2 regions of the Microbacterium pygmaeum genome follow, and region 1 is predicted to be linked to the other one. Evidence: predicted binding sites of a transcription regulator. Region 1 holds the regulator's gene; the other holds the start of a gene.
What was found. The regulator HspR, encoded in region 1, represses chaperone genes until heat shock. The targets are predictions, from matches to a motif close to AAGTTGAGTCNNNNNGACTCAACTT.
Positions count from the first base shown of each region.

Region 1 (4,249 bases):
TCGACGCGCTCAAGACGGCGCTGGCCGGCGAGGACGACGACGCGGTCAAGACCGCGTTCGACGCGCTCAACGCCAGCCAGGGCAAGCTCGGCGAGGCCATCTACGCCTCGTCGCAGGCTGCCGGCGACGCTCCGACGGGCGCGGGGACCGATCCCGACGCGACCGACCCGGGCAACGGACAGGCGCCGAACCCCGAAGAGGACGTCATCGACGCCGAGGTCGTCGACGACGAAGACGACAAGAAGTAGGACAGACACATGTCGAAGAAGGACCACGACGAGCCGTACGGCTACGACGGGCCCGACGCACCGGAGCCGGCGGAGGAATCCGCCGGCTCCGGCGCGGCCGCCGACGCGCTGACGGTCGATGACATCCTGGGTTCGCCCCAGAACGCCGACGCCGCGGCCGAAGACGCCGTGCTTGCCGACCTCGAGTCGACGCTGCTGCTGGACCTCAAGCGCCTGCAGGCGGAGTACGCCAACTACCGCCGCCGCACCGAGGACCAGCGCGAGCGCGAGATCGAGCGCGCCAAGGGCGAGGCCGCCAAGGGCCTGGTTCCCGTGCTCGACGACCTCGACCGCGCCGAGAAGCACGGCGACCTCGAAGACGGCACGCCGTTTTCGGCGATCGCCGTCAAGGTGCGCGCCGTCGCCGAGAAGCTCGGGGTCACCTCCTACGGATCCGCCGGCGAGGTGTTCGATCCGCAGCAGCACGAGGCGATCTTCCAGGCGCCCACACCCGGCGTCACCGAGCCGACGATCCTCGAGGTCGTCGAAGTCGGCTACCGCCTGGGATCCGTCGAACTGCGGCCCGCGAAGGTCGTCGTCGCCGTGCCGGCCGACTAGCCAGAGGAGCACGTATGGCCAGCCAGGACTGGTTCGACAAGGATTTCTACAAAGTCCTCGGTGTCAGCAAGGACATCCCGGACGCGGATCTGAAGAAGACCTACCGCAAGCTCGCTCGGAAGTACCACCCCGACTCCAACCAGGGTGACACCGCCGCCGAGGCGAAGTTCAAGGAGATCAGCGAGGCCTACTCGGTGCTCTCGGACACCGAGCAGCGCAAGGAGTACGACCAGATCCGCGCCATGGGCGCCGGTGGCGCGCGCTTCACGGCGCCCGGTCAGAGCTCGGGCGGCTTCGAGGACGTCTTCAGCGCCTTCGGGCAGGGCCGCGGTGGTCGCCAGCAGACCCCGCAGGACTTCGAAGACATCTTCAGCATGTTCAACCAGCAGCAGGGCGGCTTCGGCTCCGGCCGGTTCGGGCAGTCCACCGGCGGCTTCCGCGGCTACGGGGGTCCGCAGCGCGGCGCCGACGTGACCGCGCGGACGACGATCGACTTCATCACTGCGACAAAGGGCGAGACGATCACCCTGCAGGGCGAGGACGGCAATCCGTTCAAGGTGAAGATCCCGGCGGGCGTCTCGGACGGGCAGAAGATCCGGCTGCGAGGCCGCGGCCGACCGTCTCCGGACGGCGGCGAGTCGGGCGACATCGTCGTGCAGGTCGCCGTGCGCAAGCACCCGGTCTTCGTCCGAGACGGACTCAACCTGCGCGTCACGGTGCCTGTCACCTTCACAGAGGCCGCGCTGGGCGCCACCATCGAGGTGCCGACGCTCGGCGGCGACCCGGTCAAGCTCCGCGTCGCCCCCGGCACCCCGTCGGGCCGCGTGCTCCGGGTGAAAGGCCGCGGCGTCGAGACGTCCAAGGGTACCGGTGATCTCCTCGCGGAGGTCCAGGTCGCTGTTCCGTCCCATCTGGACGAGGAGGCCCGCGAGGCCCTCGAGCGGTTCCACGAGCTGGAGCCGAAGGAGAATCCGCGCGCCGACCTGATGTCGAAGGCGCGCGGCTGATCATGCCGGACGACGAGATCGATGAGGATGCCCCGATCTTCGCGATCGCGGTGGCGGCCGAGCTGACCGGGATGCACCCGCAGACGCTGCGGCAGTACGACCGGCTCGGCCTCGTCGTGCCGGCGCGCACGCAGGGCGGATCCCGCAGGTACTCGACGCGTCACGTCGAGCAGCTGAGGGAGGTCGCGCGCCTGTCTGCCGACGGGATGAGCCTTCCCGCGATCGCGCGGATCATCGAACTCGAGGACCGCCTGCGAGAGCTGCACGTCCGCGTCCGCGACCTGGAGACGCGGATGCGCACCGAGCTCGAGAGCCGGCCGGGCGCCCGGGTCTTCGCCGCGGGTGCGACCGGATCGGTCGTGACGCTGCGCTCGGGCAGGCGGGTGCGCCGCTCCACCGACATCGTCGTGTGGCGGCCGCGTCAGCAGCTGGAATCGGGCGAGAAGGACAGCGGGTCGGAAAGAGACTGACCGGATCGCGTTCTAGAGTGCAGACGTGAGCACTCCGAACCCCGCACCCGAGCCCGACCCGGCTCGAGGCGAGACGGCGCGCAGCGAGCGCTGGCGGCAGGCGACGTACTGGCCGCTGGCCGTCGCCGCCGGTGTGTTCCTGATCACCTACACCGCCCATGTGATCGGCGACGTGCGGGGCGTCTGGGCCACCGTCACCTCGCTGACGATCGCGATCATCTGGGTGATGTTCATCGTCGACTATCTGGTGCGCTTCGCCCTGTCGCATCCGCGCGGCCTGTGGTTCCGCACGCACAAGGCCGACCTGGTCACCGCGGTCATCCCCGCCCTGCGCCCGGTGCGCCTGCTCGACGCGTTCACGCGACTGGCCTCCTTCACGAAGACGGCGGGCAACAGCATCCGGGCACGCCTGCTCATCTACGGCGTCGGGTCGGCGCTGCTGCTCATCTGGTACGTCGCGCTGCTGGAACTGCAGTTCGAGCGCCACGCGCCGGGCGCCGACATCGACTCGTTCGGGGACGCCGTCTGGTGGGCGTTCTGCACCGTCACCACGGTCGGCTACGGCGACTTCGTCCCGGTGACGATCCCCGGTCGCGTCGCCGCGGTCGCCCTCATGGTCGGCGGCGTCGTCCTGGTCGGTCTGGTCGTCGCGACGATCTCGTCGTGGGTCGTGGAACGCGCCTCGCGCGGCCACGACGACGCGCAGCCGGCGAGCCGGGCCGACATCCAGCGACTGACCGCCGCCCTGCGTACGGCCGAAGAGCGCGTGGAAGCCGAACGCAAGGCGGCGGGGGCGTGAAGAAGCCGCCCGCACCTCCCGTTCCGTCCGCCGCACCTGCCCTCTCGCCGACGCTGCGCGTCCTGATCGGGCTCGCCGCCGCAGTGATCGCGCTGGCTGGGCTCTCACTCGGCCGGGAGCTGGTGGGCCCGCTGGCGCTCGCCGCGGTGATCGTGATCATCTGTCATCCGGTGCGGCATCCGCTCGAGCGGCGCGGCTGGCCGCGGTGGCTCGCCACGACGACCGTGATCGTCGTCGCGTACCTGATCCTCGGCTTCCTTGCACTCCTGCTGTTCTTCGCCGGCACGCAGTTCGTCCGTCTCGTCGCCGACTATGCGGACGAGCTGCAGGGGACCGCGCAGGCCGTGGTGGCATGGCTCGGGTCGGTCGGTCTGGACGACCAGGCGGCGGATGCCGCGGCATCCGTCCTCCAGCCCTCCACGATCGCCGGCTTCGCCGCTTCCCTCGGCGGCACCGTGCTGACTGTGCTCACCGCCTTCTTCTTCGTGCTCGCCTACGTGATCTTCATGGCGGCGGACGGGTCGCGCTACGCGCGCGCCGAGTCGTCCTTCGGCGCGGCGGCGCGCACGTCGATCCGACGGGTCCAGAGCTTCAACACCGGCGTCCGCCGCTACTACATCGTCAACGCGAGCTTCGGCGCAGTCGTGGCGATCATCGACGGACTCGCGCTCTGGGCGCTCGGCGTTCCCGCGCCCGCGGTGTGGGCGATCCTGGCCTTCGTGACCAACTTCATCCCCAACATCGGCTTCGTGATCGGCCTCATCCCGCCGGCCCTGCTGGCCCTGGTGGTCGGCGGGTGGCCGCTCATGCTGGCCGTCATCGCGATCTACTGCGTGGTCAACGTCACGCTGCAGGTGCTCGTACAGCCCAAGTTCGTCAGCGACGCCGTGAGCCTGAGCCTCACGCTGAGCTTCTTCTCGGTGATCTTCTGGACGTTCATCATCGGACCCCTGGGCGCGATCCTGTCCATTCCACTGACGCTCCTGGTGCGCGCGCTCGTGCTCGAGGGCGATCCCGACGCGCGGTGGCTGCGCTGGCTGTCCGGTGACACGGTGTCGGCGCGCGACGGCTGAGCCTCAGGCGGTGCCGTTCGCGCGGTCGCGCCACTGCAGGAGCGGAACGATCTCG
Region 1 covers NZ_LT629692.1:617,256-621,504, forward strand. The annotation lists gene dnaK (molecular chaperone DnaK) at 1-248, shown strand, start outside; gene BLT19_RS02840 (nucleotide exchange factor GrpE) at 258-845, shown strand; gene BLT19_RS02845 (DnaJ C-terminal domain-containing protein) at 860-1,852, shown strand; gene BLT19_RS02850 (heat shock protein transcriptional repressor HspR) at 1,855-2,322, shown strand; gene BLT19_RS02855 (potassium channel family protein) at 2,348-3,121, shown strand; gene BLT19_RS02860 (AI-2E family transporter) at 3,118-4,194, shown strand; gene BLT19_RS02865 (LLM class F420-dependent oxidoreductase) at 4,198-4,249, opposite strand, start outside.

Region 2 (4,249 bases), 840 kb from region 1:
GTACTGGGTGACAGAGATGCACGTCGACGGGTTCCGATTCGATCTCGCCACCACGCTGACGCGACAGGGCGGCGATGCCGAATTGCACAGCGCCTTCCTGACCCTGATCCAGCAGGACCCCGTGCTCGCCCCCGTCAAGATGATCGCCGAGCCGTGGGACACGGCCGGCTACCAGGTGGGCGGTTTCCCCGCCGACTGGTCCGAATGGAACGGGAAGTTCCGTGACGATGTCCGTGACTTCTGGAACGGGAAGGATGCCGTGCTCGGCACGGTCTCGCAGCGCATTCTGGGCTCCCCGGACGTCTACGAGGCGGATCGCCGCTCCCCGCTCTCGAGCGTGAACTTCATCACGGCGCACGACGGGTTCACGCTGGCCGACCTGACCTCGTACAACGACAAGCACAACGCCGCCAACGGAGAAGACAACAACGACGGGGAGAGCGACAACAAGTCCTCGAACGGGGGAGCGGAGGGCCCCACCGAGGACGAAGCGGTCAACGCACGACGGGACCGCAAACGCCGTAACCTCCTCGCAACCCTGCTGCTGTCAGCCGGTGTGCCGATGATCCTGGGTGGGGATGAGATGGGTCGTACGCAGGGCGGTAACAACAACGCCTACTGCCAGGACAACGAGATCTCATGGTTCGACTGGAAGCACGCCGATCAGAGCCTGCGCGACTTCACGAAGGCGCTGCTCGCGCTGCGCCGAGACAACCTGGCGCTCCGGCCGACCTGGTTCCGTCAGGCCGCGGACGCCGAGGACGCGCAGGACACCGTCAGCGTCGTTCGATCAGATGGAGAGGAGTTCGCTGCCGAGGATTGGGACAACCCCGACGCCCGGTCGATCGCGTTCCTCCTGCAGCATCCGGGGGCGGACTCCTTCGCGCTCCTGATCAACGCCGCCGAGAACGGCGTGGAGTTCAGCGTTCCCTCCGCTCCCGGTCAGGAGTGGGAGCTCGCCCTGTCCAGCGATGAGGCGCAGACGGTTTCCGGAGAAGTCTCGACGCTCACCGTGATGGAGGCATCGTTCACATTGCTCCGGTCGCGTCATGCGACCGCGCTGGGATCGCACGACGAATCCCAGGTGTGAAGTCTCCTTGAGGCGTGGGCGGACGCCCCACGACCTCCGCTGGGAGTGTATGTACCTTGACGTGTACGTACACTTTGCGGTACCCTTCAAGCATGGATGAACTCCTCGTCGCGATCGGCGATCCTCACCGCCGCACGTTCCTGGACGCGCTCAGTCGTCGGCCAGCAACGGTGAACGAACTGGCCGAACTCGTGCCCATAGCGCGGCCGGGTGTGTCTCGGCACCTTCGGATCCTTCGGGAGGCAGGACTCGTCGACGTCCTTGCGGACGGTCAACGGCGGATCTATTCGCTGCGTACCGATCCCCTCGTCGAGCTGGATGACTGGCTGGCGCCGTATCGAGAGGTGTGGATGCAGCGGATCGACGCCCTGCACACAGAAATCAGCAGGGGCAAGAAGAACGAAAGGTCGAAGAGATGAGTGCACAAGTGCTGCTCGGTCAGCTGCGTGAGGAGAACGGTCTGGGAGTGGTCCGCGTCGAAGACGTGTACGCGACCGGTATCGACGATCTGTGGGATGCGATCACGGATCCTGAACGACTTGCGCACTGGATCGCGGAGGTCGACGGTGACCTGCGTGTCGGCGGCGAGTTCCGTGCCACCTTCACCAGCGGGTGGACCGGCACCGGGGTGGTCGAAGTCTGCGCGGCGCCACGTCTCCTCCGTGTGCGCACGCAGCGGCCCGGGGAGCCCGCAACCGTGATGGAAGCGCAGCTCAGCCCGGACGGCGCCGGCACGAGGCTCATCATCGAGGAGCGAGGGCTGCCCCTCGCCGAGTACGCCGATCATGGCGCTGGGTGGCAGGCCCACGCAGAAGACCTGCACGCGCACGTCAACGGGACGGAACCGACGGACTGGGTGCAGCGCTGGCGTGAACTCAGCTCCGCCTACTTCGCGCTGGCGGGCCGCTGAGCGCTGACATGGAAGCTCTCGAGCACACCTTCTCGACCGTCCTCGTCGGTGACATGGGTCCGCACCGGTGGACCTGCGCGATCGTGGAGGGCTCCCCGGAGATCCTCGGGACCGGCAAAGCCGTGAGGGTCCGGGCAGACATCGACGGCGTCATCACGCTGACCTCACTGCTGCCCTATCGCGGTCGGCACATGCTTCCGGTCAAGCAGGCAATTCTGAATGAGATCGGCAAGACCGCGGGCGACACCGTGCGGGTCACGATCATCGGCGCGTGAGTCGCGCGCTCGGTTGCGGGGCCCGGCGCCGGGCGCCGACGCTTGACGTTGTCTCTGGCGTACTCCGGCATCGTCTGGTGCGCACACCACCGCCGGCTGTTTCCAGCGATTTCTCAGATTCAGGGACTTAGCACTCAAGTCATGTGAGTGCTAATCTTTCTGTAGTTGAGTCATGGGGACTCAACTCTGAGAGACTGGAAGGAATCATCATCATGGCAGTGACTCTTGACCCCTTCGCCGAGCTCGACCGACTCGCGTCTGGCCTGCTCGGAGCCCGCCCCGGACCGCGGGTGATGCCGGTTGATCTCTACCGGGACGCTGATCGCTATGTCCTGAACGCTGATCTGCCGGGCGTGGACCCGGGGACGGTTGATGTCGATGTCGACGGTCAACTGCTGACCATTCGTGCGCAGCGCACCGCAGACACCGGACACGTCGGGAAGTGGCTGGTTCAGGAACGCCCGGGCGGCAGCTACCTGCGCCAGTTCAGTATCGGGGAAGGCGTGGACATCACAGGCATCTCCGCCAGCTACGACAACGGTGTCCTCAGTGTGGTGCTCCCCGTGAGCGAGAAGGCCAAGCCGCGGAAGATCGAAGTACACGCCGCATCGGCGAGCACTGATTCCCAGAAGACGCTGACCAGCTGACGCGGCTGCGCGACTCAGGAAGATGGTGTCCGCACACCCGCGTCACCAGGAACCCCCGAACGGTCGCCTCGGTTGGCTGTCCTTTGTTCAGCGGACGCCCCTCCGTTGAACGGCAGAACCCCCGACCGCTGGGGAGGGTCGGGGGTTCTCTTCCACTACGCGCCACCGGGCGCTGGGGTCTCGGTGTTTTCGCTGCAGCGGGTTCTGCCACGCACAACTCTATGTTTTCGCTGTGCGCACGTCTGTCCCCCGAACGGTGGACAAGACCGTTCGCGGGAATCCGTTCCACACATGCCTCCGAACGACTCCTCAGTGTGCGGTCTCCTCCAGCGCGGAGGGGCGCTCTCGGGGGAACGGCGGGAGGCCGCACACTCATGAGAACCCTCGGTGGATGCGCTTATCCGAATGCGCGTAGATGCCACCGATGATCCGGTCTGCCATCCGGCGACAGATGATCTCATCGACGTGGCCCCGGTCGAAGCCAGTCGCGATCACCTGCCCGTTGTCCGCGCGAAGATCCCACTCCTGAGTGTGCGCCTCTTTGTGAAGTTGCCTGAAGGCCGGGCGCATTCCCAGCCCCGGCCCTGCGGAGAAGTGTTGCTGAATCTGAAAGAGCACTTGATCAGGAATGGAGAACCCGCGAAGAGTGGACGCGACGGCGGGAGTCGAACCGCGCTGAGGAGATCTGACTGAGCCACATAGCCGCGAAAACCGCGGAATTCCGCGGATCTCGAGGTCTCATCGATGCCGATGAGTCACGCCCAATCTCGAGAAGTGTGGGCAAAATGTGGGCAGAAAGTGGGCATTCGAGCGAACGTCTCATCAACGGTGTGGTTGGTGGAACGAAGTCTCGATGGTGTGCACGTGAAGCGGGTCGATGATCTTGGTGCGATTCGACGAGCACGCGGCTCATCTGCGACGCGTTCGTGCGCATCCTCGTCGGTAGGGCTCGGATATCGCATGGTCAGCGTGCGATAGACATTGACGATCGTTACGAGGTTCGCTTCTTTGCGGTATCGCGCCATGCCGCGATCAGGCCGCGCTGACTATTCGACTTTTGGGCTGCCTCAATAGCGTCGCGCAGCCTCTCGTCAGGCTCCAGAGCCTCGAGTTCGGCGTAGTACTGGTCGCGGTAGTGAACTTGTGTGTTCCGGTAAGCCGTCGCCGCTTCTGCCGCCCTAACGAGCTGCTCGGCGAGCGCGCGCTGGTGTTCTGCGATCTCCCGCTGCTTCGGAGAGGGCTTTCCGCCGGCCGGAGTAGTCGACCGAACGTGCCCGATCCGGCGCTGAGCGTTCGCCGCGATGGTAGAGGCAAGCGGCACCGGACG
Region 2 covers NZ_LT629692.1:3,449,302-3,453,550, reverse strand. The annotation lists gene glgX (glycogen debranching protein GlgX) at 1-1,090, shown strand, start outside; gene BLT19_RS16510 (ArsR/SmtB family transcription factor) at 1,183-1,509, shown strand; gene BLT19_RS16505 (SRPBCC family protein) at 1,506-2,000, shown strand; gene BLT19_RS16500 (DUF1905 domain-containing protein) at 2,009-2,275, shown strand; gene BLT19_RS16495 (Hsp20/alpha crystallin family protein) at 2,488-2,922, shown strand; gene BLT19_RS16485 (hypothetical protein) at 3,914-4,249, opposite strand, start outside.
Region 2: BLT19_RS16495 (Hsp20/alpha crystallin family protein) is a predicted target of HspR. The motif match lies at 2,438-2,462, and genes of this name have one in related genera.